DNA from 4 places in the Sphingomonas sp. GC_Shp_3 genome. Region 1 is predicted to be linked to each of the others. Evidence: riboswitches for the same ligand, from Rfam matches in the RefSeq annotation. Region 1 holds a riboswitch; each other region holds the start of a gene.
What was found. Region 1 has a riboswitch for cobalamin ahead of OXR00_RS01845 (DUF1636 domain-containing protein). Riboswitches for the same ligand answer to the same signal wherever they lie in the genome.
Positions count from the first base shown of each region.

Region 1 (7,213 bases):
GATTTCGCTACCGGGCACTGCCGCGACATACGCGCGATCGACGCCGAAATAATCGGCGGCCACGGTCTCCAGTGCGGTCAGCGCGCGCTCGTCCGGCAGTCGGCGCCAGTCGATCGTGACGGTTTCCGTCGGCCAGCAATGCGGGTTGATCCCCGTCGACAGGTCGAGCCACGCCGCCGCCGCGTCACCGAACGCCGCGCGCGCCTCGCTCAAGCGCCCGCCGTGATGGGTCCAGCCGTTCACAGCACTACCGCAGCGAGCAGCAGCGTCTCGACCAGCTCGATGCCCGCACCATGTCCATCACCTGAAATCCCGCCGATCGCGCGGCGGACGTACAGCCCCCAGCCTGCCAGCAGCAGCGGCGTGATGAGGACCATCGGCCATCGCAACGCGGCGACGCTCAACGCGAGCGCCCACAGCACCAGATCGATGGGACGCACCGCGTCGCGGAACCGCGCGGCCAGTCCGGCGTGCAGCGGCGGTAACCAGCGCGTCCACACCAGCGGCCCGATTCGCGCGGCAAACGGGATCAGCAGCAGCGGCCACCATGCCGCCTGCGCGATCGCCGCGTGCAGCAGCACCAGCTTGGCGATCAACTGCAGGCCAATCGCGACCACGCCGAAACTGCCGACGTGCGGATCGGCCAAGACCGCGAGCAGACGCGCCGGATCGCCGTGCGCCGCGCCCCGCGCATCGGCAAGGTCGGCCAGCCCGTCGAGGTGGAGCGCCCCGCTCACGCCGACCCAGACCACCAACGCCGCAAGCGCTCCGACCCACGCGTCCCCACGGCCGGCCACCGCCGCACCCGCAACCAGCGCGCCGATCAGCAGTCCGACCAAGGGGAACCAGCGCATCGACGCGGCGAACTCGGCATCGCTCGCCACGAAAGCTGGTAGCGGCAGTCGCGTCAGGAACTGGATGGCGAGCAGCAGGCTCTTCACGGGTACAGCGCCGCGATCTGCGCCGAAGGCGACGCGCCTGGCCACACGCGGAGGCTGAGCAGCGCGGCATAGGGCAGGTCGAACGCCCACAGCTCCCGTTGCGCAAAGCCGCACAGATGCGCGAGCGCCGCACGCATCGCGCCGCCATGCGTGACCACCAGCGTGTCCCGCGCCGGCAACGCCGCAATCGCCGCCGCGACACGCGTCACCAACGCGGACCAGCGTTCACCCTGCGGCGGCGGCGCGGCGTCGGGATCGGCCCAGAACCGACCCAGGGCAGCCGGGTCGATCACGTCGGTCGACAACCCCTCCCAAGCGCCGAAATCGAGCTCACTCCAGCGCCGATCGACCGCGACGGGCAGCGCGAGCCGTGCCGCGATCGTCTCGGCAGGACGTTGCGCCCGCGCGAGATCGGAACAGATCACCGCTTCGACACGAAGGTTCTCGACCTGTGCCATGCAGGCGGCGATGCCCTCGGTTGTCGGCGACGCATCGGTGCGGCCGATCAAGCGGCCGGTACCTTCGGGCGCACCATGGCGGAGCAGATGGAGCGCGAACGCAGCCATCAGCCCGCCGAAACGCCCGCTTCGGCGAAGGTCGCCATGCCGTCATGCGCGGCCAGCGCTGCGCGTACGATATTGACCGCGACGGCGGCGCCGCTCGCCTCGCCCAGCCGCATATCCAGCCGCAGCAACGGCTCAAGCTTCAGCGCCGAAAGCAGCCGGGCATGACCGGGTTCCGCCGAACAGTGCCCGGCGAGGCAATGCCCGATTGCGCCCGGCACCGCCGCCAGCGGAGCGACCGCCGCACAGGTGATGAACCCGTCGAGCATCACCGGCACCCGCAACTGCCGCGCCCGCACCACAGCGCCGGCGATCGCGGCGATCTCCCGCCCGCCCAACCTTCGCAGCGTCTCGAACGGGGTGGCAGGCGCATCGCCGTGGCGGGTCAGCGCGCGATCGATCACCGCGACCTTGCGCGCGATGCCGAAACGGTCAACGCCCGTGCCCGGCCCGACCCAATCGGCGCCGTTGCCACCGATGCTGCGAGCGGCAATGGCGGCGGCCGCAGTCGAATTGCCGATCCCCATTTCGCCGACGACGAGCAGATCGAGATCGTTGCTCACACTGTCCGCACCGGCCGACATCGCGGCCAGACACTCCGCTTCGGTCATCGCCGGGGCTTGCGTGAAGTCTGCGGTCGGGCGATCGAGATCGAGCGCTACGACCTTCAACTCCAGCCCCGCCGCGCCGGCGAGCGCGTTGATCGCCGCGCCGCCCGCCTCGAAATTGGCCACCATCTGCGCGGTGACCGCCGCCGGGAATGCGCTGACGCCATGCGCCGTTACGCCGTGATTGCCGGCGAACACCACCGCGCGCGCGCGCCGGATCTGCGGTCGCGCTTGCGCCTGCCAGCCGGCGATAAACACCGCCAGATCCTCAAGCCGGCCAAGCGAGCCGGGCGGCTTGGTCAGGCTCGCCTGCCGTGCCCGCGCGTGCGCGATCGCAGCTTCATCAGGAACGATGGGATCGGCCAGTGCCGCCGCGAACGCCGCCGGCGTCGGGAACATCATTGCGCGACGAAACCCGGCGGCGGCGTGCGCGTGATGAAATGTCCCTTCACGCCCTGCGGCCACTGCGCGAACGGCACGCGTCCATGTTCGCTTGCCGCGTAATGCACCGCATAATCGAGGATCGCGCGTGCCGATGCCTCATCCGGCGTGAACCGGCCCAGCACGTAGCCGACCTTCTCAGGTGCGCGCAGATGCACGGTGCAATGTTCGGTGCAGGCGAACAGGCACGCCATCTCCTGCACGGCGACATCGGCGTATTTGGGATCGGACGCCTTCACCGCGTTCAGCGCCCCGACCAGCAGCGCGCCGCCGCGCACGCCATCCTGTTCGCGCGCGTCCGCCGAATGGCGGCAGGTGTTGCAGGCGACCACCGCCGGACCGTCCTCGACACGGGTCAGCATGGCGCGGCCGCCGCACGGACGAAGGAAGAATAGAACTGTGACATCGAACGGGCACCCTGCGACACGGGCCGCGTACCGGGCATGTCTTGCGACACGCCGCGTCCACGCGGTCCAACCATGTCGCCACTCGGGTTCACACCCCGCCCGCCCAGAACACCCTGTCCGCGCGATGGACGACTGCGACGGGCAGGTCTCCTGGCTTACGGGTCAACGCCGGTTCGGACCGCCTTCTCAGGATCTTGCAATCCCAATGGCGTGTGGCCCGATGGCTCGCCGCTTACAGTTGCAGGGGCAGCCGGGGCATCGAACCCCGTTCCCTTTTCATCCCCGTCTCCGGGGAACCTTTCGCACCCGCAGCGTTAGCTTTGGCGCGGTGCCGCGTCAATTCGCCGCGCGCGCGGTCGGCACGATGGTCAGGATATCGCCGTGCCGTTCGATCGCGGCGGTGATGCCGTACACCTCGCGCAGCCGCTCCGGGGTCAGCACCGCAAGCGGCGTATCGTCGGCGACGAGCGCGCCGTCATCGACCAGCAGCAGCCGGTCGCAATACCGCGCCGCCATCGTCAAATCGTGCAGCACCGTCACCACCAGCGCGCCGGCGCGCGCCTCGGCGCGGAGCAGCTCCATCACGTCGAGCTGATGGCCGGGATCGAGCGCGGCGAGCGGCTCGTCCGCGAGGAGGGCCGGCGCCCCGACCGCAAGCGTGCGGGCGAGCAGCACGCGTGCACGCTCGCCACCGGAGAGTTCGGTTGCAATCCGGCGCCGCAAGCCGGTCACGTCGGCCCGCGCCATCGCAGCCTCGATCGCTGCCGCGTCGGGGGGCGACAGCCCGGACATCGGCGCGAGATGCGGCAACCGGCCGAGCGCGACGAGCCGTTCGACGCTCAGCGGCCAGTGCAAGGTCTGCCCCTGCGGCAGATAGGCGAGTTTTCGCGCCAGCGCCCCACGCGCCATGCCGCCGAGCGGCGCACCGTCGATGCGGATCGTGCCAGTGAACGGCAGCAACCCGAGCATCGCGCGCAGCAGGGTGGATTTGCCCGCGCCGTTCGGGCCGATAATGCCGACCAGCCGCCCCGGCGTCAGTACCGTGCCGATGCCCCGCAACACCGCGCGCCGACCCATCGTGACGCTCACGTTCTCAAGCGTGATCGTCACCATATCCGTCGCTCGCGAAGCAGATAGGTCAGGAACAGCGGCACGCCAAGGAACGCCGTCACCACGCCCAGCTTCAGTTCGTTGGTGGACGGGATCAACCGCACGCCAATATCCGCCAGCGTCAGCAGCACCGCCCCGGCCAGCGCCGATGGCACGAGGATCGCCGACGGGCTGCGATCGGTCAGCGGGCGCACCAGATGCGGAACGATCAGCCCGACGAAGCCGATCGCGCCGGACACCGCCACCGCGCCACCCACCCCGATCGCCACGCCGAGCAGCAAGCGCAGCCGCACCGCGCGCAGGTCAACGCCCAGCGCGCGCGCGCCGTCCTCCCCCAGCGTCAGCGCATCGAGCGCGCGGCCATCGAACACGAGCAACGCCGCCCCGACCGCGATGCATGGCAGCGCAATCCAGACATGCGCGAACGACCGGTTCTCGATCGAGCCGAGCAGCCACGTCATGATCTCCATCGCCGCGAACGGGTTGGGCGACAGGTTGAGCGTGAGGCTGATCGCCGCACCGCCGAGCGTCGACACGGCGATACCGGCGAGGATCAGGGTGAGCGGGCTTTCGGATCGGCCGGCAAGCGTGAACAGCAACGCCAACGCCACCAGCGCGCCGAGCACCGCCAGCGCCGGCAGCACCGCCGGGTGCAGTTCCGCCAACCCGAAATAGATCGCGCCGACCGCCCCCAGCGCTGCCGCGTTGGACGCACCCAGCACCGATGGTTCCGCGAGCGGATTGCGGAGATAGCCCTGCAGCGCCGCGCCAGCGAGTCCAAGCATCGCGCCGACCGCGAGCCCGATGATGGTGCGTGGCAACCGCAGTTCTATGACGATCGCGGAGGCGACGGCATCGCCGTGCCCGGCCATTGCGGCCACGACGCGGGCGGGTGCCAACGACACCGCCCCGATTGCCAGCGAGGCGAGCGCCGACAGGATGATGAGCACGATCAAGCCGCCGATCAGTACCGGGCGTGGCAGTGTCATGCCAGCGCCGCGCGCTTGTGTCGCGGCACCGCTCGCGTATGGGTCACGCCATGTCGCATCGTCGCTTGATCCCGCTGCTGTTGCTCGTCTGCGGCGCTGCAGCGCCGGCGCCCCCGCACGTGCCAACGCCGCGTCGGATCGTCTCGCTCAACCTCTGCGCCGACCAGCTTGTCGTCGATCTCGCCGACCGGTCGCAGATCGCGGGGCTGACGCACAACGCCCCCGATGTGGAGATGTCGGCGGTGGCGGGGCGTATCGGCGGGCTGCACATCCTCGGCCAGTCCGCCGAGGAGATTCTCGCGATCGATCCCGACCTGATCGTCGGCACACCACCCCGCAGCGGCGGGATGCTGGCGGCACTCGCCCCGCATCACTATCGCACCGTGGATCTCGGTTGGGCCAACAGTTACGGCGATATCGTAGCGCAGATCCGCCAGGTCGCCGCTGCTGTCGGTCACCCGGCGCGTGGCGAAGCGCTGATTGCCCGAATGGACCGCGCGCTTGCGACCTTGCCGCGCGTGCCGGGTCATCCGGTCGCGGCCTACTACCAACGCCGTGGCTTCCTCACCGGTACGGGTACGCTCGTGGACGAACTGATGACGCGCATCGGCCTGATCAACCTCGCCGCCAAGCTCGGCAAGCCGGTGCTGTCGCAGGTTTCGCTCGAGGAGATGATCGCCGCGCGGCCGGATTACCTGATCGTCGAGACGGCGAGCGACCATGTCGTCGATCAGGGCACGGAAATGCTGCACCATCCCGCGCTGGACCGTATTCCGCGCCTGCACCTGCCCGAAGCGTGGACGGTGTGCGGCAGCCCCGCTTACGTGCGGGCGGCGCAGAGCCTGGTGCGGCAAGTCACGGCTTCGCGAGCACGCTAGAACACCGCTGGCGCCGGGCAACGTCGAGGGATGCACCCGAATCGCGCATCCTTTGGCGTAATCCGGCACGAACGCACCGTGGGTCAAAATTCGACCCCCGCCTGCGCCTTCACGCCCTGTTCACGGAACGGGTGCTTCACCAGCGTCATCTCCGTCACCAGATCGGCCGCCTCGTTCAACCCGGCCGGAGCATTGCGGCCGGTGATGACGACGTGCGTCATCTCGGGTTTCGCGGCAAGCGCCGTCAGCACCTCGTCCAGTGGCAGGTAATCGTAGCGCAACACGATGTTGAGTTCGTCCGCGATGACCATACCGTAGGACGGATCGGCGACCATCCGCTTCACCTCCTCCCAGGCGGTGCGCGTGACCGCGATATCGCGCGCGCGGTCCTGCGTATCCCAGGTAAAGCCCTCCCCCATCGGCTTGAACTCGACCAGATCGCCGAGCCGATCGAACACCGCCTTCTCGCCGGTCGTCATCGCGCCTTTGACGAACTGGACGATCCCGACCTTCATGCCGTGGCCGACCGCGCGCACCGCCATCCCCAGCGCGGCCGTGGTCTTGCCCTTGCCCGCGCCGGTGTGGACGATCACCAGCCCCTTCTCGATCGTCTTGGCGGCGACGATCCGTTCCTGCGCGGCTTGCCGCTTGCGCATCTTCTCGGCGTGCTCGGCCTCGGTGCGATCCGCCATCAGATCCGCGCCTTTATGCCGCCGTAGCCCGCGCGCGGCGAACCCCGGAAACCGACGTTCTCGCGGAAGTCGGTGTCGAGCAGATTTTCGACCCGCCCGAACACCGAAATGCCGCGTGCCACCGCTACGTCCGCGCCGAAATTCACCAGCGTGTAAGCCTGCAACGTCTCGGTCTGATATGTCGCAAAGTTGGTGTCGAGCGCATCACCGTTGTAGCGCACCGTCACGTTGGCGCCGAACCGGTCGTCCTTTGACCTCCACGCCAGATTGGCGCTGCCGATATGCGCCGGACGGCGGATCAGCGTCATGTCGGCCTCGTCGTGTGCGTCGAGATAGGTGTAGCTGCCATCGAAGCGGAAGCCGGCTGGAAGGTCGAAATTGAGCGCCACCTCGACCCCCTGATGCGGCGACGATCCGGTCGCGTTCACCACCGTATAGACCGGATCGAACGTGCTGACGATCTTGTGGCGCAGCACCGCGTTGAAATAGGTCACGTCGATGCGGCCGTGCCCGGCGAGGAAGCTCTGTTCGACACCAGCCTCCCAGCCGGTCGATTCCTCGGGCTTGAGGTTGGGGTTGCCGAC
Region 1 covers NZ_JALNUT010000001.1:376,368-383,580, reverse strand. Annotated here, with positions in the region: gene OXR00_RS01865 (aminotransferase class I/II-fold pyridoxal phosphate-dependent enzyme) at 1-213, opposite strand, end outside; gene OXR00_RS01860 (adenosylcobinamide-GDP ribazoletransferase) at 240-941, opposite strand; gene OXR00_RS01855 (histidine phosphatase family protein) at 938-1,507, opposite strand; gene cobT (nicotinate-nucleotide--dimethylbenzimidazole phosphoribosyltransferase) at 1,507-2,514, opposite strand; gene OXR00_RS01845 (DUF1636 domain-containing protein) at 2,511-2,915, opposite strand; cobalamin riboswitch at 3,083-3,276, opposite strand; gene OXR00_RS01840 (ABC transporter ATP-binding protein) at 3,297-4,073, opposite strand; gene OXR00_RS01835 (iron ABC transporter permease) at 4,067-5,059, opposite strand; gene OXR00_RS01830 (ABC transporter substrate-binding protein) at 5,110-5,937, shown strand; gene cobO (cob(I)yrinic acid a,c-diamide adenosyltransferase) at 6,021-6,629, opposite strand; gene OXR00_RS01820 (TonB-dependent receptor) at 6,629-7,213, opposite strand, start outside.

Region 2 (7,213 bases), on a different contig from region 1:
GTCGGCAATGACCCAGCCGCCGCCGTGATAGTAGACGATAACCGGCATGGGCTTGCCGCCAGCGGGGGCATTGGCCGGCTTGTAGATGCGGGCGAATTGCTTGGGGTCGCTGCCGTACGGCACGTCCTGGGTCGTGACGGCAGCGTCGGGCTCGGTCGACATGCCCTTCTTCGCCATCGCTGCCTTTGCGCCATCAGCGGCCGACGGCTGCATACGCGCCTCGGCCGGAGTTAGCGTCTCGATCGGCTTGCCACCGAGCGTTGCGAGCGCGTCTAGGACCGACTGCATGTCGGGCGCGGCTTTCGGTGGCTGCACGGATGTCGCGAGCGGCGGCGGCAGCGGCGGGGCTGTGACCGAGCGTGCCGATTGGGCCAGAGCTGGAACGCCGGCAATGGCGGTCGAGGCGGCAATCAGCATTGCAATGGTTCTGCGCAAAAATCCCTCCTGTAACTATCTTATTCACAACTATCAGCGACACTCTGCGTTTCGGTACGAAAGTAGACGCACGGCTTGAGGGGCGGGGTTCGGGCGCATGGACTGCGGAATGAATGGTCAGGCTTTGAAGGCGGATAAGACACGGGGTTCCTACGCGACGCCGTGTGAGGCGAATGCTCTGCTGCGTCTCTTGAATGACGCTGATCGCGCCGCGCTTGCGCCGCATCTCGAACTTGTGCCGTTCCGCAACGGCGACATGATCGCGCGGGCCGGCGATGCAGCAGATAGCATCTGCTTCCCGTTGACCGGCATCGCTGCAATACTCGACTCGCTTGAGGGCGATCGCCGCTATGCTGTCGCGCTGGTCGGGAGTGAGGGGTTCATCGGTTGGCAGCTGCTGCTTGGGAACGGGCGCTGGGCGCATGACGTGGTGATGAGGGCCGAACACGGCACAGCGATGAGGCTGTCGGCCGCGGCGTTAAACGGGATAGTGGCCGAACGTCCGGCAATCCGAACCGTCCTGCTTCGCTTCGTCGACGTAATCATGACCCAGATGTCCAGGACGATCGTCTCGTCGCTCGCACACTCGATCGAACGGCGGATGGCGCGATGGATCCTGCTCTACCACGACCGCGTGCAGGAGGACGACATCTGCATGACGCACGAGGAGTTCAGGCTAATGCTTGGCGTTCGTCGCAGCAGCGTGACCGACGCTCTCCACAAGCTCGAAGAGGATGAGGCTGTCCGATCCGTGCGTGGGCGCGTGATCGTGCGTGACCGGGAGCGGCTGCTGCGGCTCGCTGGCGACACCTACGGATTCGCCGAGGCAGAGTATCGACGTCTACTCGGCCTCTCATCAAATTGAATTGCAGACTGACGCCTCCCATGGCGTCCCCATTTGTAGTCCAAAACAACTCATATCGCACCGACTTGCCCTCCAAGCTAAGTTTGGACGCTAAATCAACATGAACAGTTGGCTGTAGTTGGGGGTGAGATAGATACGTCGCGAACGACTGGTTCTGGGTCTCCGCGGCCGCTGGTCGCTTGATCGCTGAATGACCAAGCTCGTCTGCTCCCAAGGTCTTTCGCATCCTGCAACCCGCTGTTTTACGAGCTCGAAGCCTTTCCGTTTCTCCGTGTCCACCAGCTCATATTGGGAAAGTGTTTCCGGGGAAGAGTTTTTGAATAGCGGTTTACGATGGTGAACGCTCGCGTGGTAAGCACGGCCGGCATACCAGTGAAAGGGCAGTCATGTCGGACACCGCAAACGTAATCGCCGTGGACCACACAGGCTTCGCTGTGTCGTCTTTGGACGAAGCCGTTCGGTTCTGGACGGGAGCGCTCGGTTTCACACTTGAGCGGCAATCGGAGATGGGGGGCGACTTCCTGCAACAGGTGACAGGTGTCGATGATCCGAAGGTGAAAACGGCGATCGTCAAGGCACAAGACGGCTATGTGGTCGAACTGTTGGAATATTCAAACGGGCTCCAGAATGGGACGGTGCCCAGCGGCGCCGGATCGATCGGAGCGGCCCACCTGGCTCTGACCGTAAGGGATATTCACGTCGCCATTGCCCGCGTCGAGGCAGCAGGATGGAAGGCGAAAGGCAATCCGCTGCCGATCCCGGGTGGTCCACGGAAGGGAACGTTGGTGGCCTACGTTTCAGGCCCGGATCATATCACGATAGAGCTTATGCAGCCCACAGCCAGTTAATGGGCCGGCAAAAGCTTTGCCACCGCATCATCCTTTCTGAAGGCTGGGAGGGCAGCCTGCAGCGCTGAGGCACAGCACCTTCTCTACTGCAATACTGAATGGATGGCAGAAATTGGGGAGCAAGAAAGAGGCCGCGAATGACCGCAAGTGGGTCACAGGTGCCCAGTTGGAAAAGCCAGCACCAGCAGAAACCAGTTCAGTCCTCAAGGTTTGAGCGACAAAGTAGAGCCTCGGCTGCCGTGTCGGCGACGGCAAGCAGTCTTGGCTCGTCCCATCCCTCTCGCGCTGCCGCTGATAGGCCGAGCATCGTCGTAGCAACATAATCTGCCACACGTCCGGAAGCTTTGATTCCCGCATCGTCCAGAAATTCCGCCACCCTACTTCGGTTTTCTCCCGCAATTTGTTTGGCTGCGATGCCCCAATCCGTTGCGCCCGCTTTTGCGTGTTCAAGGATCAGGCAACCACGCCGATGCGGACTAGTGGTATAAGCGTGCGCCGCAGCTCGCAGCATGTCGCCAAGCGCCGCCATCGGATCTGCACCCGGCGTCAGGAAGCGGTCCAGCGGCACCACGGTGGCCGAGTAGAGCCTTAGGGTCTCTTTAAAGAATGCGGCCTTGCTGCCGAACGCTGCATAGAAGCTCGGCGGGGAAATCCCGATCGCCTCGGTCAGCGCGGCCACGCTGACGTTCTCGTAGCCGTGCTCATGAAACAGATGCTGCCCGGCCTCGATCGCAGCCTCAAGCTCGAAACCACGGGGGCGCCCCCGTTGTCGCTTATTTACATTAACATCCATTACAGAAATCTCTTGCCTCTGAGAGTCGTATTTCTATAGCGGGCGTTAACACAAATAGCGATGCCTCAGGATCGTGACGGTGCAGAGGCAGGCGTTACATCGACAAACAAGGACACTCATGCCGTTCTCCTCCAACAAAATCGGCGTTCAAACGGGCTCAGCGGCGCGCGCCGCACTCCCGATCGGGGCCCTTGCCGGCCTCGCCGCCAGTGGCTTCCTGTGCATCGTCACCGAGACGCTCCCCGCTGGCCTACTTCAGCAGATCGCATCCGGCCTGCGAATCTCCGAGGCGATCGCGGGACAACTCGTTGCCGTCTATGCGCTTGGGTCCTTGCTCGCAGCGATCCCGCTCACGAGCCTGACCCAAGGCCTTCGCAGACGACCTGTCCTGCTCGCCACCATCATCTGCTTCGTCGTGGGCAACACGCTGACCGCATTGGCCGGATCGATCACGGTCGTGCTGGTCGCGCGGTTCGTCGCCGGATGCGCGGCGGGTCTCGCGTGGGGAATCCTTGCAGGTTACGCGCGCAGCATCGTGCGTGCCGATCAGACCGGCCCGGCAATGGCCCTCGCCATGGTCGGCGTGCCGCTGGCGCTTTCACTCGGTGTTCCCATAGGCACCTTCCTAGGCGGTTTAATTGGGTGGCGCGGATCGTTCCTGATCCTCTCGGCACTGAGTGTCGTGCTGATCGGCTGGATTATCTTTAAGGTGCCCGATGCCCCCGGGCGGGGGGGTGACAATCGTCCTTCTCTGCGCCACGTCGTCGCGACACCGGGTATCATACCGATCCTGCTCGTCATCCTTGCATGGATGACGGGCCACAACATCCTCTACACCTACATCGCGCCGTTCGCGACCGCTGCGTCCGCGCGTGTCGATCTCGTCCTGCTGGCGTTCGGCATCAGTTCGCTCGTCGGCATCTGGATCGTCGGGCGATTGGTCGATCGGATGCTGCGCATGCTGGTATTGCTCGCGATCGGATCGTTTGCGGCCATTGCATTTCTTCTGACGTTTGCCGGTGGCCAAGGCCTTGCCGTCTATGCGGCAGCCATCGTCTGGGGCCTTGGCTTCGGTGGTGCCGGGGCGATGATGCAGACGGCGTCGGCGGACGCAGCAGGGGACGGCGTAGATCTGGCGCAGGCGATGGTGACCACGGCTTGGAACCTGGCGATTGCGGTCGGGGGCGCGCTAGGCGGGGTGCTCCTCACGACGGAAGGGACCGCGCTGCTGCCCCCCGCTGTCGTCGCGCTGACCCTGATCGCCTTCCTTATCGCGCTGGCCGCACGCCGTTTCGCCTTTCCACCGGGTCACCGCTCGACGCCGGCCAGCTAACTTTAAGATACTCTCAGAATACCGCCCCATTGAAAAAACGGGGCGGACATCGAGTTGAAATTGGTTCAGCACTCCTCCGCTACCAACATGAATAAACGGCAGAAGTTGGGGGGCGGTAAAGGGGCGCGAATGTCCGAGATTGGGTCTGGCCGGAAGCTGTAGGACAGGGTGCCTTACGCCCACTTCCGGACACTCATGTGTGCAATTCGCATCCCTGAAAGCGGTCGCTCTACCAGCGCAAATACCTGTCGCCCAGCATCCCAGCACGGCAACTCATATAAAGATTTCTTTATATGAGTTGTAACGGTCTGCAATGGAGCTATGACGCGCACAGCGGTCGAAAGGCCGCTAGATCGCGCTGGTGCCCCGAAAGGGGCTTAAAAGGGAACGCGGTGCGGGCGGTTCGCCGCCCCAGGCCGAGGCTGTCCCTGCAACTGTAAGCGGTGAGTGCGATGCACACGGCCTCCTGTTCGGAGGCAAGCCACTGGACCGAGCGCGGCAACGCGCAAAGGTTTGGGAAGGCCGTGCATCGTGCATTGACCCGTGAGCCAGGAGACCTGCCGGCGTCTGGTCGCTCTTGCTCTGGCCCAGGGGGTGGCCGTGGCACGGACCTGTCCGGTCGAGCGACGTGAACGGCGGGGGCCGTTCGGTGTCGCGGGTCGGGCGTTGGCGTCCGCCGGGTCCGTGGACGGTCGCGTCTGCGGCAGGTCCCCGTCAGCGTTGGCTTGGCGTCGGACGAAACGAACACTCATGATTAGCTGCTTCTCACCCCGGACACGCCATATGGCGTTCCTGCTTGCCGTTACGCCCGCCGCTCCAGCCTTGGCGGAGACTGCCCCTTCATCCCCGCCAGTCGACAGCGAAATCGTCGTCACGGCGTCCCGCGTCGATCTGCTTGGCAAGGCGAACACCGCCAGCCAGGGCACGATCACCGCCAAAGAAGTCGAGCTTCGCCCCGTTTACCGGGCATCGCAGATCTTCGAGAGCATTCCAGGTTTGGTTGTCACGATCCACTCGGGCGAGGGCAAGGCGCAGCAATATTTGATCCGGGGATACAATCTCGATCACGGCACCGACTTTGCCAGCTTCGTTGACGGCATGCCCGTCAATCGGCCCACCAACACCCACGGCCAGGGCTATTCCGATCTAAACTTCATCATCCCGCAGACGGTCGCCGGGCTCGATTACACCAAGGGCCCGTACTACGCCGCGATCGGCGACTTCGGTGCGGTGGCCAGCGCGCAGACGCGTATCGCCGACGAGACTCCGGCGCAGGCGACGGTGACGGTCGGCACGGACGGGTATCAGCAACTCGTGACCGGGGGCACGTATCATCTCGGCGACGATCGCCGACTGCTCGGTGCCGTCGAGCTGACGCATTATGATGGGCCGTGGCAGCCGACGCAGAACTTCCGCAAGGCCAACGCGCTGCTGCGCTACAGCCAGGGCACCGCCATCGATGGAATGAGCCTGACCGCGATGTTTTACCAAAGCGCGGGCCGGCTCATCACTGACCAGCCGCTGCGCGCGATTGAGCAGGGGCTGATCGATCGGTTCGGCACGCTTGATCCGACCGATGCCAGTCGCTCGCTCCGCTACAGCCTGTCCGCGCATCTCGACAAACCGATTGGCGCGGGCGCGCTGGCGGTCAACCTGTACGGCATCCACAGCACGATGACGCTGTGGAACAACTTTACGCACTATCTGGATGATCCGATCAACGGCGATCAGGAGGAGCAGAACGAGAACCGCACCACGGCGGGCGGCGCGCTCGCTTATACCATCACCTCGACCTTCGCCGGGGTCGGGTTCGAAACCGTTATGGGCTTCCAGGGGCGCTACGACACAGTGTTCGTCGATCGGCGGCATACGGTTGGGCGCACCACCATCCTGCCCGGATGCCAGTTGGCGCGGGAGGACGGACCGACGCTGACCTATCCGGCGGTGAACGGCTATTGCAACGCCGATCGGGCGCATTTGCTCGACGTCGCGCCCTATGTTCAGGAAACCGTCCGCTGGACGCCTTGGCTGCGCACCGTCGCGGGCGTGCGCGAGGAATACTACCATGCGACTGACAGGAGCATAGTCACCGGCACACGCGGGCGCGGGCATCAATGGCTGTTCCAGCCCAAGGGCAGCCTGATCCTGGGTCCTTGGGCGAAAACCGAGTTCTATGTCAGTGCTGGGCGTGGCTTCCACTCGGACGATGTGCGTGGAGTGTTCGGCACGGTGCCGGAGGTCGGCGTGCCCTTGTCTGGCGGCGCGACGCCGCTGCTCGCACAAACCTCTGGCTATGAAATTGGGGTGCGCTCAAACATCGTGCCGCGCCTTCAGGTCCAGCTTGCGGCGTTCCAGCAGGATTTCACGTCGGAGCTGACCTACAATGCCGACAGCGGGCAGGACGAGGCGGGCGCGCCATCCCGGCGGCAAGGGATCGAGGTGTCGGGCCAGTATCATCCATTCCGCTGGCTGGAGCTAAACACCGATCTCGCTTTCTCGAAACCGAGGTATCACACCGACGATCTTGCGGCCTACGGCCTCAACGCCCGCTATATCGCCGATGCGCCGAACTTCATCTACTCGGCCGGTGTGCTGGTGGATTACCTCGGCGGCTGGTCCGGGAGCCTGGTGTGGCGGCGTCTCGGTACGCACCACCTCGCCGATGGCGAGGCGTATCCGACCGACAAGGGCTATAGCGAGTGGAACCTTCAGATCGGCTTTACTCTGCCTCGCGGCTGGCGGGTTGGAGTCGGTGTCTTCAATCTCTTCGACAGCCATGACGAAGCGGCCGACTACTTCTATACGAGCCGTCTACCGGGCGAGCCGGCGGGAGGCATCACCGGCTTCCAGGTGCATCCGCTCGAACCACGATCAGCGCGCTTCTCGATTACCAAGACTTTGTGATGTTAGCCACTGAAACGCCGACGTTCTTGGGAAAT
Region 2 covers NZ_JALNUT010000018.1:6,655-13,867, forward strand. Annotated here, with positions in the region: gene OXR00_RS19080 (alpha/beta hydrolase) at 1-177, opposite strand, end outside; gene OXR00_RS19085 (Crp/Fnr family transcriptional regulator) at 545-1,300, shown strand; gene OXR00_RS19090 (VOC family protein) at 1,687-2,148, shown strand; gene OXR00_RS19095 (TetR/AcrR family transcriptional regulator) at 2,345-2,941, opposite strand; gene OXR00_RS19100 (MFS transporter) at 3,060-4,274, shown strand; cobalamin riboswitch at 4,617-4,854, shown strand; gene OXR00_RS19105 (TonB-dependent receptor) at 5,058-7,178, shown strand.
Region 2: it holds a riboswitch for cobalamin, as region 1 does, so the genes downstream of both, OXR00_RS19105 (TonB-dependent receptor) here and OXR00_RS01845 (DUF1636 domain-containing protein) in region 1, are expected to answer to the same signal.

Region 3 (7,213 bases), 310 kb from region 1:
CGACGAACGGCCGGCCGCACATGCCGATCTGGTCTGGCTGCCCGGCGGCTATCCGGAACTTCACGCGGGCAGGCTGGCTGCGGCGCGGAACTTCCACGCCGGCCTGCACGACCATGCCCTCACACGGCCTGTTCATGGCGAGTGCGGCGGGTACATGGTGCTCGGCGAAGGACTGGTCGACGCGGATGGCGTGCGGCATCGCATGACGGGTCTGCTCGGCCTGGTCACGAGCTTCGCGCAGCGCAGGATGCACCTCGGCTACCGACGGGCCACCCTGAACGCGCCGCTCGGTGCGCTCCCCACCGGCGCGATCCTGACCGGTCATGAGTTTCATTATTCGACCATAGCCGAACAGCCCGATGCGGAACTCGCCAGCGTCGTCGACGCGGAGGGAACCGAGGTGACGGAGAGCGGGTCGTATCGGGGCGCCATCACCGGCACGTTCTTCCACATGATCGCGCAGCAACGTTGAGCGGCAACGGCGAACTTCGGGGCGCGGACATCGTCATCGATCTCCACCTGATCGGCATCGGCACCGGCGACCCCGCACAGCTGACGGACGCGGCGCGCACGGCGATGAACGCGGCCGACCTCATCCTGTTGCCGCGCAAGGGCGAGCGCGCCTCGGATCTGATGGCGCTGCGGCGGGCAATCTGCGCGGCGGTGCTCACCGGTCCGACGCGTGTCGTCGCGTTCGATCTGCCCGAACGAGACGATGCGGCGCCCTACCACGCCGCGGTTGATGCATGGCATGACGGCATCGCGGCCGCGTGGCGAACCCAGATCAGCACGCACCTGCCGGATGGCGGCAAGCTGGCGTTGCTGGTGTGGGGTGACCCCTCGCTGTACGACAGCACGCTGCGCATCGCCGAACGACTGCGGGCGGGCGGTATGGACATGCGGGTGCGCGTCGTGCCGGGTATCACCGCGCTCCAGGCGCTGACCGCCGCGCACGCCATCCCGCTCAACGACCTTGCCGCGCCGGTCCTCATTACGACCGGACGGCGGCTGCGCGACGGCGGCTGGCCGGCGGGCGTCGACACGCTTGCCGTGATGCTCGACGGCGGCGGCGCGTTCGAGACGCTGGATACCGAGGGCATTGAGATCTGGTGGGGCGCTTATCTCGGCATGGCGCAACAGACGCTCATCGCCGGCCCTTTGCGCGCGGTCGGTCAGGAGATTGTGCTGCGGCGCGCGGCACTGCGGCGCGAACATGGCTGGATCATGGACATCTATCTGCTGCGCCGGAGCCTCGTGCAGAACGAGGCACCTCGTCGGTTCGAGACAGGCCTGACCGATGTACTGCAATGGCGCCGCGACGTGCGCCATTTCCGAGCCGAGCCGGTCGCAGAAGCGGACATGCAGCACCTCCTGCACAGCGCCGCGCTCGCGCCATCGGTCGGAAATGCCCAGCCCTGGCGCTTCGTGCGCGTCCGCTCGCCCGATCTGCGGGAAGCCTTGGCGGGCCACGTCGACACCTGTAGCGCGGCTGCGGCGGCTTCGCTGGCGGACGAGGATATCCGGCAACGGTATCGCAGGCTGAAGCTGCACGGCCTCCGGGAAGCGCCCGAGATCATGGCAGTGTTCTCGGACGAAGCGCCCAGTGCAGGACAACGCCTCGGCATCGCTACCATGCCCGAGGCGCTGCGCTATTCGACCGTGATGGCGATACACACGATGTGGCTCGCCGCAGCCGCACGCGGCATCGGCCTCGGCTGGGTGTCGATCCTTGACCCGGCCGTCGTCACGGCGATGCTGGACGTGCCGGGGGACTGGACGCTGATCGGCCTGCTCTGCATCGGCTACCCGGCAGAACCCGCGACGGTCCCCGAACTCGAGCGACGCGGCTGGCAGGCGCGCGAGCCGATCGCGGACCGCGTGATCGAGCGCTGACGGGAATGCGCGATCACACCCCCTGCCGCACCTCGATCTCGTCGAAGCGCTGCCAGCGGAAAATCGCCCAGCTCGCCGCCCAGCACAGCAGGAACAGACCGATAATGCCGAAGCCGAGCAGGTTGAACCGCGCACCGAGATCGGCCGCCGCCGACCAGATGCCGCCATGCAGGCCCAGCTTGTCGCCCAGCAGCGACAGCGTTTCGATGCCCCCGATCACGATCGCGACCAGCGCGGAAACCGCCGTGATGGTAATGTTGTAGTAGAGTTTTCGAATCGGCTTCACGAACGCCCATTCGTATGCGCCGAGCATGAGGATGCCGTCGGTGGTGTCGACCAGCGCCATCCCGGCTGCGAACAGCACCGGCAGCACCAGCACCGGCCCGATCGCGAATGCATGGCTCGCCTGCGCCGCCGACAGGCCGAGGATCGCCACCTCGGTCGCGGTGTCGAAGCCGAGCCCGAACAGGAATCCGAGCGGCGCCATGTGCCAGCTTGTCGAGACGAGCCGGAACAACGGCCGGAACAACCGCGCGAGCAACCCGCGCCCGCCGAGCAGGATGTCGAGATCCTCGTCGACATAGATGCCGCCTGCGCGGACATGCTGGAACGTGCGCCAGACCGCCCGCAGGATGACGAGGTTCATCGCCGCGATCGTGAACAGGAACCCGGCGGACACGATCGTTGCCACCACGCCGCCGGTCGCTTTCAGCGCCTCGAACCGCGCGAGAGCGGAGGCGGTGAAGGCGATGCCGACGGATGCCAGCAGGATGATCGTACTGTGGCCAATGGCGAACCAGAAACCAACGGTAGCGGGCCGCTTTCCGTCCTGCATCAGCTTGCGCGTGACGTTGTCGATCGCGGCGATGTGGTCGGCATCGACCGCATGGCGCAGCCCAAGCCCCCACGCCAGCAGTGCAGTACCCAGCATCAGCGGTTGCGCATGGAACAGCGCGAACGCCCATAGCCACGCCGCGACGTTGGCCGCGATCAGGAACGCGTAAACGCCGCCGATCCGGTGACGGTAAGGTGTCGTATCGATTGGCCGCATCGACCATATCCCCCGGGCGCCGAGCAACGTCGGGCGGGGGCCTACCGTCAACGACGGTCGACGCAGCGGACCCGCCGGACGCCCTGCGCCGGACCCACGACACCGATGCGGCCCCCGCCGCTGGTGACGTCGCTCGAACGGACAGGTCCGTGCCACGGCCATCCCCTGGACCAGGGCGAGAGCGACCGGACGCTGGCAGGTCTCCTGGCTCACGGGTCGTCGCATGCTTCACGGCCTTCCCAGGCGCCTGCACGATATCGTGTTAGGCCCAGTGGCTGCCCCATCCGGCATTGGAGGGGACGAAGTGCATCACACTCGCCGCTTACAGTTGCAGGGACAGCCTCGGCTTCGGGAGCAGACCTCCCTCACCGCGTTCCCGTTTTAAGCCCGTTACAGGCACCAGCGCGATCATGAGACCGGCGGATTGACCCGCCAGGCTCGCCAACCGCGTAGCCGGATGCGGGAGACACGGCAAGGTCCGCCGCAGAGTGACGCAAGCGAGGGGAAGCATCGTCTGCAAAGCGGCGAACGCAAGCGACGGCATTTCAGGGAAAGGCAAATACCGCCATAAGGACGCGATTGATCAGCCAACTACCGCCGCGCCTTTGATTGGGCACAGCGCCATCGGGCTTTTGAGATAGCGGTTTATGTCGCGTGCGGCGGGCGAAAACCTTGCGACCGCGGTGGAGGAATGGTGGAGCCGAGGGGGATCGAACCCCTGACCTTTCGCATGCCATGCGAACGCTCTCCCAGCTGAGCTACGGCCCCATTCGTCTAGGCCTTCCGGCCTTGGGAGGCGACGCCCTAGCCGGGCGTCGCTGGCTTGGCAAGCGGCGAAATCGCCGCTTGCCAGCATTTTTTCAGATCAATGCTCTTCGTCTTCGGTCGGTGCCTCGACCCCGAGATCGTCGTCGCCGCCGAGATCGACCTCGTCATCGGGCGACGGCTCCTCGTCCTCGCCGATGTCCAACGTCTCGTCGTCACCGCTCAGATCCTCGTCCTTCTTCGCGTCGGGCTTCGGCGCGTCGAACGGCAGCGGCTGCTTCGATTTGAGGATGGGCTCAGGCTGCCAGGTCGACCCGCATTCGATGCAGGTGACGGGATCGTCCTTGCCGAGATCATAGAAACGCGTTGCGCATTTCGGGCACGAGCGCTTCGTGCCCCATTCCGGCTTAATCATGTGCCGAGTGGACCTTTCAATCTGATAATACCCTGAGGGTTGTCGTCGTCAAAGTGGCGCGCGCCTTGCCATAGCGCAAGGGCGCTGTCAAAAGCCCGGACCCGCAGATACTCGGAAACACATGCCCCACCCTACTCCCTCGCCGCGTGAGATCTTCGCCTCCGGCCCACTGACCGGCCACGTTGCCGTACCCGGCGACAAGTCGATCAGCCACCGCGCGCTGATGTTCTCTGCGCTGGCGGTCGGCGAGAGCCGCGTTGAAGGGCTGCTGGAGGGGGAGGACGTGCTCGCCACCGCCGCCGCGCTGCGTGCGATGGGCGCGCAGATAGAACGTGGCGCGGACGGCATCTGGCGCATTAACGGCGTCGGCGTGGGCGGGCTGCTCCAGCCGCAGGGCGCGCTGGAGATGGGCAATTCCGGCACCTCGACCCGGCTGCTGATGGGGCTGGTCGCAAGCCATGCCATTACCGCCGCGTTCACCGGCGACGCCTCGCTCACCAAACGACCGATGGGCCGGGTGATCGAGCCGCTGTCGCGGATGGGTGCCGAGTTTACCGCATATCCCGGCGGTCGCCTGCCGTTGATCCTGCGCGGCATTAATCCGGCGGTGCCGATCGACTATACGTTGCCGGTCGCGTCGGCACAGGTGAAGTCGGCCGTGCTGCTCGCCGGCCTCAACACGCCCGGGATCACGCGCGTGATCGAGCCGATCGCGACCCGCGATCACAGCGAGCGGATGCTGCGCGGGTTCGGCGCTACCGTAACCGTGGAGGACGATGCCGCGGGCAAGATCATCGCGATCACGGGTGAGGCCGAGCTGCGCCCACAACGGATCGTCGTACCGGGTGATCCGTCGTCCGCCGCGTTCCTCGTCGTCGCGGCGACGATCGTGCCGGGATCAGACATAGTGGTCGAGAACGTCGGCCTCAATCCGACACGGGCGGGCATCTTCACCGCGCTACGCATGATGGGCGCCGATATCACCGAACTGAACCCGCGCGAGGTCGGCGGCGAACCGGTCGCGGACCTGCGCGTCCGCCATGCGCATTTACGCGCGATCGAGGTGCCGGCAGAACTCGCGCCAAGCATGATCGACGAATATCCGATTCTGTTTGTGGCCGCAGCGTTTGCCGAGGGCCGCACGGTTGCGCGCGGCGCGCACGAATTGCGGGTAAAGGAGTCCGACCGGATCGCAGCGATGGCAGCCGCGCTCGGCGCGTGCGGCGTGCGGACGGAGGAGTATGAGGACGGGCTCTGCGTGCAGGGCAATGGCGGCGGCGCGATAGCTGGTGGCGGGACGGTGCGGACTCACCTCGACCACCGTATCGCGATGAGCATGGCGATTGCCGCGCTCAACGCCCGCGCCTCGATCACGCTTGACGACGCATCGCCGATCGCGACGAGCTATCCCGTCTTCTTCCAGTCGCTCGATCTGTTGCGCGGCGAAACCTTGGTGCCTGCCGCATGATTATCGCCGTCGATGGACCCGCCGCCTCCGGCAAAGGCACGATCGCACGCGCGCTCGCCACGCATTATCGCCTGCCTTATCTAGACACCGGCCTGTTGTACCGCGCGGTCGCGGCAAACGTCACGCGGCACGAACTCGATCCCGCCATCGAGGCCGATGCGGTCGCGGCGTGCGATTTCGACGAGAGCCTGCTGGCCGATCCGGTGCTGCGCGATGACGAAATGGGCAAATGTGCGTCGATCGTGTCGGCGCACCCGCTGGTGCGCGCGGCGTTGCTGCACCGGCAGCGCCGCTTCGCCAACCAGCCGGGTGGCGCGGTGCTGGACGGGCGCGACATCGGCACGGTAATCGCGCCAGATGCAGACGCCAAGCTGTTCGTCAAGGCGACCCCGACGATCCGCGCGCGCCGCCGCCATGCCGAACTGCGCGAGCGTGGTGGTCAGGTGAGCATGGACAAGGTGCTGGCGGACATCCGCGCACGTGACCAGCGGGACTCGATGCGGTCGAGCGCACCGCTGGTGGCGGCGAACGACGCCGCACTGCTCGATACCAGCTTTCTTTCGATCGAGGCTGCCGTCAAACGCGCGGTCGAACTCGTCGATAGGCAAGTCAGACTGAAAGCGGAACGCACGCAGTAGACTGCCGGTCGAGTGCTTCCGGTAGGGGAAGCGGCGTTGTTCGCCGCCGCTTCCGGTCGCGTTCAGATCGCCGCCAGCGCCGGGCCGATCAACCGGTCCACCTCCGCGTCGCGCCGCGCCCGTTCCAGCAACACCCCGCTCACGCGAACCTCGAGCGCAACCACAGCTCCCCGCCTGCATCGCAGCATCATTACGCACCCTCTCCACAGCCCGTTTTCTCAGCCGGCTATTACCGACGGCACAGGCTCCGCTTCTGCCCCCCGGCAGTCAACGCTGTACTTAACCGGAGGTGTAACGATAAAGGACACCAACTTGCTATCGGTCGCGCTACCCGCTATGAGCATTGGGTCCGGCGGGCAGGTGCTCGCGGAGGAAGGCGCGGAGGTTTGTCCTCCTGCGCCCTTTTCGCTTTGAAAGGGTCATCCTCCGCTTCATTGGTTTGCCAGGATGCCGCGACGGCATGAGGCCTTCGCGGCGGATCGGCTAGAAGACCGCCGGAGACAACCGGCCGGCCGGAACAGAAGACTAGGAACCCTCTCCTTTATGGCGACTCTCGCATCCCCCTCCCGCGACGATTTCGCGGCTCTCCTCGAACAGACGCTCGGCGGCGCCGACAGCTTTGAAGGTCGCGTCGTCAAGGGCACCGTCACCGGCATCGAGAACGATCTCGCCGTGATCGACGTTGGCCTCAAGTCCGAGGGCCGCGTGCCGCTGCGCGAATTCGCGGCGCCGGGCCAGAAGGCCGATCTCAAGGTTGGCGACGAAGTCGAAGTCTATGTCGATCGCGTCGAGAACGTGCACGGCGAAGCGATGCTGTCGCGCGATCGCGCCCGCCGCGAAGCCGCATGGGACACGCTCGAAACCGAATTCGCCAAGACCGCACGCGTCGAGGGCGTCATCTTCGGCCGCGTCAAGGGCGGCTTCACGGTCGACCTGAACGGCGCCGTGGCGTTCCTGCCGGGTTCGCAGGTCGATATTCGTCC
Region 3 covers NZ_JALNUT010000001.1:64,610-71,822, reverse strand. Annotated here, with positions in the region: gene OXR00_RS00370 (cobyrinate a,c-diamide synthase) at 1-472, shown strand, start outside; partial or broken gene cobF (precorrin-6A synthase (deacetylating)) at 502-1,251, shown strand; gene bluB (5,6-dimethylbenzimidazole synthase) at 1,291-1,893, shown strand; gene OXR00_RS00355 (HoxN/HupN/NixA family nickel/cobalt transporter) at 1,907-2,944, opposite strand; cobalamin riboswitch at 3,121-3,363, opposite strand; tRNA gene OXR00_RS00350 (tRNA-Ala) at 3,637-3,712, opposite strand; gene OXR00_RS00345 (TIGR02300 family protein) at 3,810-4,124, opposite strand; gene aroA (3-phosphoshikimate 1-carboxyvinyltransferase) at 4,246-5,592, shown strand; gene cmk ((d)CMP kinase) at 5,589-6,230, shown strand; gene rpsA (30S ribosomal protein S1) at 6,774-7,213, shown strand, end outside.
Region 3: it holds a riboswitch for cobalamin, as region 1 does, so the genes downstream of both, OXR00_RS00355 (HoxN/HupN/NixA family nickel/cobalt transporter) here and OXR00_RS01845 (DUF1636 domain-containing protein) in region 1, are expected to answer to the same signal.

Region 4 (7,213 bases), 300 kb from region 1:
CGTGCCCGCATCGATCACGAATCCGAACTTGCTTGGTAGAACCGGCAGGTCGTTCAGACGTGCGCGCAACTCGGTGGCGAGGCGGTGGGTGTCGTCGCCGATGCACCAGTTGGGCGCGACGAGGAGATTGGCGTGGGCCTCGCGCGCCGGATCGGCGTCAGTCAGGCCGATCGCGACCAGCCGCTCGACCATCGTCGGCCAGCCTGCTTCGGTGACGCCGCGGATCTGGAGGTTGGCGCGGCTGGTCGCATCGATCTCGCCGTTGCCATGGGCGAGCGCGGCGGCGCACAGGCCGAGCGCCTGTTCGCGGGTGAGCCGGGCGAGGCGCGGGCGCACGCGCACCAGCAGGCCGTCGCCGGCCGCCATCGGTCGGTATGCGTCCGGGCACCAGCCCTTCACCACGAACCCGCTCACGATGCCGCTTCCAGCCGGGCGAGGATCGAGTTGCGCCGGGTCGGCCACAGCCCGCTCGCATGGAGTGCGGCGAAGCGCGCCTCCATCGCCGCCAGCGCCTGTGGATTGTCGCGGGCGAGGAAGGCGCGCACCTCGTCGCGGCCGAGCGTGGCGTCGTAATAGGCGTCGATCAGCTCCACGCCGACGACGCCGGCGAGATGCGCGAACGCGCCGAGGTGGTCGAGCGTGGCGGCGATCTGGGCGCCGCCGCGAAAACCGTGGCGCATCATGCCCTCGACCCAGCCGGGGTGCGCAGCGCGGGCGTGGACGACGCGGGCGATTTCCTCGCGGAGCGGCCGCGCGGTGGGGCGGGCGGGGTCGCGCGCGTCGAGGTGATACAGCGCCGCGCTGCCACCGGTGATCGCCTGCGCGGCGGCGAACCCGGCCTGATGCGCGGCGTAATCGACGGCGAGCAGCAGGTCGGTCTCGGGCAGGTCCTGGAGGTGGACGAAGGCGTCGGCGGCGGCGACGCGTGCGGCGATGCCGGCGGGATCGGCGCGACCCTCGCCACCGTCGAGCGCGTGGGCGGAAGCCGCCAGCCAGGCTTCGCCGGCGGCGAGGCGGGCAGCGTCGGTATAGGTCTCGCCCGCGTCGCCCATGCCGATGCCGTAGCCACCGGGGGCGGGGCCATAGACGCGCGCACCGGGGCTGGTGCCGACGAACGGGTTCCAGTCGGCGGCTTCGTCGCGGCGGGCGAGCGCGTCCACCGCCTGCCCAAACATCGCGCACAACGCCGGAAAGGCATCGCGGAACAGGCCGGACACGCGCAGCGTCACGTCGATACGCGGGCGGTCGAGCCGGGCAAGCGGCAGGATTTCCACGCCGGTGACACGGTCAGACGCCATGTCCCACACTGGCTCCGCGCCGAGCAGGTGGAGCGCCATTGCGAACTCCTCGCCGGCGGTACGCATCGTCGCCGACGCCCACAGATCGACGACGAGGCCGCGCGGATAATCGCCCTCGTCCTGCAAATGGCGGCGGATCAGTTCGTCCGCGAGCATCATGCCTTGCGCATGCGCGGACCGCGACGGCACCGCGCGCGGATCGGTGGTGTAGAGGTTGCGCCCGGTCGGCAGCACGTCGGTGCGACCACGGTAGGGCGAGCCGGACGGACCGGGGGCGACGCGCCGCCCGCCCACCGCCGCGAGCAGCCCGGCGCGTTCCGCCGCCCCGTGTGGCCCGCGCCCGAAGACGTGCAGGCCATCGCCGAACTGGCTGGCCTTCACGTCGCACACGAAGGTGTCGATCCGGGTGATCGCCGCCGCATCGTCGGGCGCGGTGGCGAGCGCGAGCGTGTCTTCGAGACCGGCGGCGCGCGCCTCGTCGCGGATGTCGGCCTGCAGGCGGGTGCGGCGCGCGGGGTCGAGCCCGTCGGCGTTGGAGAACTCGTCTAGCAGCGCTTCGAGACGGCCGAGGCCGGCGCCGGTGGTGGTGGTCGCCAGCGGCGGGGGTACGTGGCCGAGCGTGACCGCGCCTATGCGGCGCTTCGCCTGCGCCGCCTCGCCGGGATCATTGACGATGAACGGGTAGATCACCGGCAGCGCCCCGGTCAGCGCCTCCGGCCAGCAGGCGTCGGACAATGCGACCGATTTGCCCGGCAGCCATTCGAGCGTGCCGTGCGCGCCGATATGGATTAGCGCGTCCGCCTGCGTGCGGAGCCACAGGTAGAAGGCGACATAACCGTGGCGCGGGGTGCGCGACAGGTCGTGATATTGCGCGGTCCGGTCGGCGGGGTCGCCGCGCTCGGGCTGCAACGCGACGATCGCCGCGCCACGGCGGACGGCGGCGAAGTGGAACGCGTCGGCGTGTACGGCGGGATCGGCCTCCGGCTCGCCCCAGGTGGCGGTCAGATCGGCGCGCAGTGTTTCCGGCAGGGTCGCCAGCGCGGCGCGATAGGTCGACAGCGGCCACGCCATTTCGCGGGTGGTGAGGCCACCCGCGAGCGTGTCACCCGTTGTAACCGCATAGCCCGCGCCGGCGAGATCGGCGAGGATCGCTTCCGCCGAAGCGAGCGCATCGAGCCCGACCGCGTGCGCCATCTGATAGGCCTTGCCCGGGTATGTGGACAGCACCAGCGCGAGCCGCTGTGTCGCGCGCGGGCGGGTGGCGAGCGCGACCCACGCCGTCACCCGATCGACGATGGCGGCGATGCGGGCGGGATCGGCGCGATGCTCGCGGCGTGCGAACTGGAGATCGTCGTCGCGCGGGGCGGCCTCCTTGAAGCTGGCGACCCCAGCGAAAATGCGCCCGTCGACCTCCGGCAGCACGACATGCATGGCGAGATCGGCCGGGGACAGCCCGCGCGCCGCCGCTGCCCACGCGGCGCGATCCGAGGTAGCGAGCGCGAGCTGGAACACCGGCACGTCCGCCGCATCGAGCGGAGTGTCGTCGCCTTGCCCCCGCGCGGAAAAGGCGGTGGCGTTGAGGATCGCCACCGGCGCCAGTGCCGCCACCCAGCGCCGCAGCCAGCCGCCCGCGCCGGGTGCCTTCAGCGATGGCACGAACAGGGCGAGCACGTCGAACCCGCGCGCATCCAGCGCATCGTGCAGCGTTTCGATCGGGTGCAGATCGGCGGCGGTGAGGTAGGAGCGGTAGAAGACCACCAGCACCACCGGCCGCCGCGCGGTCAGCGCGAATGCGGCGGGGCAGGTGACGCCGGCTTGCCGCTGCCACCCGCCGACCTCGGCGATTGGCCCGGCCTCCGCCACCGGCGCGCTCTCGAACCCCGCAGCCATCGCGAGCAGCGCCAGTGCCGCCTGCGCCGCCACCGCGCCACCGGCATCGCACAGCTCGGCGAGCCGCCGCAGCACGTCGGTCGGCAGGGTGGAGGCGGCATCAAGCTGTGCGTCGATCCGCCCGTCCGCAGGCAGCACCGCCAGCGCGATGCCGCGCGTGCGCGCCAGCAGCGCAAGCTGTTGCAGGCCGTAGGGCCAGTAGGATTGCCCGCCGATCAGCCGGACGAGGATGCCGCGCGCGCCGCTCAGCGTCTGCGCGACGTAGGTATCCACCGACAGCGGGTGCGCGAGCGCGGCGAGATTGGCGAGGCGCAACCCCGGCAGCGGCGCGCCGGTCGCCCGAGCACGTCGCCACCCGCCCGCGAACGCGCCGAGATCGCTGTCGGAGAAGGACAGCATCACCAGATCGGCGGGGCTTTGCCCGAGATCCTGCGGCGATGCGGTCTCCTCCAGCCCGTGGCTCTCGCGGAAGACGACGTGCATCGTCGCTCAGCCCGCCAGCGCCGCCGTGATTGCCGGCGTGTCGATGTGGCCGCGCTCGGCGATCACCACCAGTTGCGTGGTGCGGCGCTCGTCGCCACGCCACGGCCGGTCGTATTGCGTGCGCACCCGCGCGCCGACCGCCTGCACCAGCAGCCGCATCGGCTTGCCCGCCACCGCCGCATAGCCCTTGACGCGCAGGATGGCGTGTTCGGTGGCGAGCCGCTCGATCCGCGCGGCGAGATCGGCGGGGGTCGAGACGTCACCCAGTTCGACGACGATGCTGTCGAAATCGTCATGCTCATGATCGTCTTCGCCATCGTGATGCGAGGGGCGGGCGGCGATATCGTCCTCCGCCGCCGCGCCAAGGCCGAGGATCACGCGCGGATCGACCACGCCGTCGATCAGCTCGACCACCGGCAGCGGGCGTACCGATTCGGCGGCGATCACTGCGCGCGCCGCCGCAACGCCTTCCGGCCCGGCGAGATCGACCTTGGTGAGCAGCACCATGTCGGCGCAGGCGAGCTGATCCTCGAACACTTCGGACAAAGGCGTCTCATGGTCGACGCTCGGATCGGCGGCGCGTTGCGCGTCGACGGCGGCGAGATCGGGCGCGAACCGCCCGGCGGCGACCGCCTCCGCATCCGCCAGCGCGATTACGCCGTCGACGGTGATGCGCGACCGGATCGCCGGCCAGTCGAACGCTTTGAGCAGAGGCTTGGGCAGCGCGAGGCCGGAGGTTTCGATGAGGATATGGTCGGGCCGGGGATCGAGCGCGAGCAGCGTCTCGACAGTGGGGATGAAGTCATCTGCGACGGTGCAGCAGATGCAGCCGTTGGCGAGTTCGATCACGTTCTCTGCCGGGCAATCCGGGATCGCGCAGCCTTTCAGGATATCGCCATCGACGCCGAGCGTACCGAATTCGTTGACGATCACCGCGAGGCGTTTGCCGCCTGCGTTGCGGATCAGGTGGCTGATGAGCGTCGTCTTGCCGGCGCCAAGGAAGCCGGTAACGATGGTGACGGGGATCTTCAAAAGATCGGTCATGGTATTCTCCGCACGCGCCTGAGCAGAGACGGACGGGGCGCCATGTGGCACGGCCAGGCAGCGGCAGGCGGGCGCGTCTCGGCGCCTGTCGCAACAGACCGATGCGACCCCAGCCGCACGGATTCGTCGCTCAGACGGAGAACCGTGCCGCGGCCATCCCCTGGACCAAGGCAAGAGCGACCAGACGCCGGCAGGTCTCCTGGCTCACGGGTCAAAGCTCGATTGCGCGCCTTCCCAGGCCGATCGGCCCAGTGGCTGCCCTGTGCGTGACGGGGCGTTGCGCATCTCGCTCACCGCTTACAGTTGCAGGGACAGCCGTGGCATTGGAGGCGAACCCCCGCACCACATTCCCATTCAAGCCCCTCGCGGGGCACCGACGCGATCAGTGAGGAGCGGTGAAACCGGCCCTCATCGCGCGGCTTAGACCGAAAAGCGGGTCATGCCAATTCGCTTCGTCTTGCCGCCTGCCAGCGGCGGTAGCCGATACCTGCCAGAATCGTCATCGCGAGGTACAGCCCGGCGGTCAGCCACAGCCCCTTGGCGACGAACATCGCGACGTAGAGCGTGTCGACCACGATCCACAGCAGCCAGTTGGCGGCGTGGCGGCGCGCCACCCAATATTGCGCGACGAGGCTGAAGCTGCTCAGCGTCGCATCCGCCCACGGCAGCGCGGCATTGGTATAGCGGCTGGTGAACCACCCGATCGCCACCGCGCCGACCGCGCCGGCGGCGAGCGCGGCGATGGCGTGGCGCGGGGCGAGCGGCGCCACCAGCACCGCGCCGCTATCATCGGTGCGGCGCGACCATGCCGACCAGCCGTAGACGATCGCGGCGCCGAACACCGCCTGCAACGCCATGTCGGCATAGAGCCGCACGTCTAGGAACAGCTTGAAATAGAGCGCGCAGGCCAGCAGGTTGACCGGCCAGCACAGCATCCGCCGCTTGGCGGTGAGCCACACGCCGAGGATACTGGCGATAACGGCGGCGATCTCCAGCGGCGACATCAGGATGCGCGCAGATTGTGGAGGAAGGCGCGCCCGGCCGGGCTGCCGAACCAGTCGGCATGGGCGATCAGATAGCCGTCCCACGCCAGCGCGGCATCGGCGGGCGCGGCGACGATGCCGGCGAAATAGTCGACTTCGGACAGCGCGAACTCGACGTGGACGAGCGGGAGCAGCGCGGCGATGGTCTCGCGGTCGTCGTTGCTCAACGGGCGGATCGTCGCATAGCCGGCGAGCAGGGCCTGCGCCGCGCCTGCATCCGCGAAGTCGGTCGCCTGCCAGTTCGGGTGCAGCCACTGGAAGGCGGTGCGCTCGATCGCGGTGGCGAGATCGTGCAGCGCGGAGGTGCGATCGGCGAGGCCGAAGTCGAACACGGTCGCGACCTTGCCGGTGTTGGTCCACAGCAGGTTGGAGGGGTGCCAGTCGTTATGCGTCCACAGTGGCGGCTGCGCGGCGAGGCGATCGGCCAGCCCGGTGCCGAAGGTGGCGAACAGCCGCGCCAGCTCTGCGCGCCATGGCCGGTCGGCGAGATAGGCGGCCAGCGCCGGTCGCGCGGCGACATACGTGTCGGCAGCGGCGAGCGGATCGGCTGCGGGGAGGATCGAGAGGCTCGCCACCAGCGGCTGCGCGCGGCGGGCAGGCGCGGGGTAGCCCTGCGCCGCATCGTGCAGCCGCGCCAGCGCAACGCCGGCGGCGTGGGCGTGGGTGTGCGACAGGAACGGCGTCCACGAATGACGATCCCGGTACAGGTCCGCGCCGGGGGACTGGCGGTGGAGTTCGTAGCTGCCGGCGTGGGTGGCGACCACGCTGGTGCGGTCTCCCGTGTGCATCACCTCGGGCACCGTTATGCCGGCAGTGCGGAGATGGGCGATGAACCCGTGTTCCTCCGCGAGTCCCTCGGCAGAGCGTACGCGGAGATCGTGCCGTTTGAGCAGGAAGGTGCCGCGCTGCGCCTCCACCAAAGTCGCGGCGGAGAATGGGCGCGGCGAGTGCCAGCGCAGAGCGTGCATCTCCCCGGCGTCGGGGAAGTGAGCGAGCACCGCCGCCGCCTCGTCCACCGTGATCGGTGCCCAGGTCGGCGCGACCGTCTGGGTGCCCATGCCGTGGACCTGATGGCTGGCGGTCGCCACGCCTTAGAACGCGCGCGACAGCGTTGCGCTTACCGCGCGCCCGCTGCCGATGTAATAAGCGGGGGCGGCGCCGGCGATGCCCGTGCCGCCACGCCCGACCGTATCATGCGCGTTGGGGGTGACCGCCTCCACGCCGGACAGGACGTGCGGGTCGGTGACGTTGATCGCGTTGAGGCGCAGGTCGGTGCGCTTGCCGTCGAGCAGGTCGGCGAGGTGCATGCCGATCGACAGGTCGAGCGTGGCATATTCCTTGATGCTCTCGTCGTTGACGAAGGTGGCATATTGGCGATCGACGTATTTCAGCGCGAAGCTGCCGAACAGCCGCCCGTCGTCATAGGTGCCGCCGAAGCCGATCTGGTAGGTCGGG
Region 4 covers NZ_JALNUT010000001.1:78,518-85,730, forward strand. Annotated here, with positions in the region: gene OXR00_RS00410 (cobalamin biosynthesis protein CobG) at 1-414, opposite strand, end outside; gene cobN (cobaltochelatase subunit CobN) at 411-3,671, opposite strand; gene cobW (cobalamin biosynthesis protein CobW) at 3,678-4,715, opposite strand; cobalamin riboswitch at 4,887-5,108, opposite strand; gene pnuC (nicotinamide riboside transporter PnuC) at 5,153-5,719, opposite strand; gene OXR00_RS00430 (aminoglycoside phosphotransferase family protein) at 5,719-6,816, opposite strand; gene OXR00_RS00435 (TonB-dependent receptor) at 6,850-7,213, opposite strand, start outside.
Region 4: it holds a riboswitch for cobalamin, as region 1 does, so the genes downstream of both, cobW (cobalamin biosynthesis protein CobW) here and OXR00_RS01845 (DUF1636 domain-containing protein) in region 1, are expected to answer to the same signal.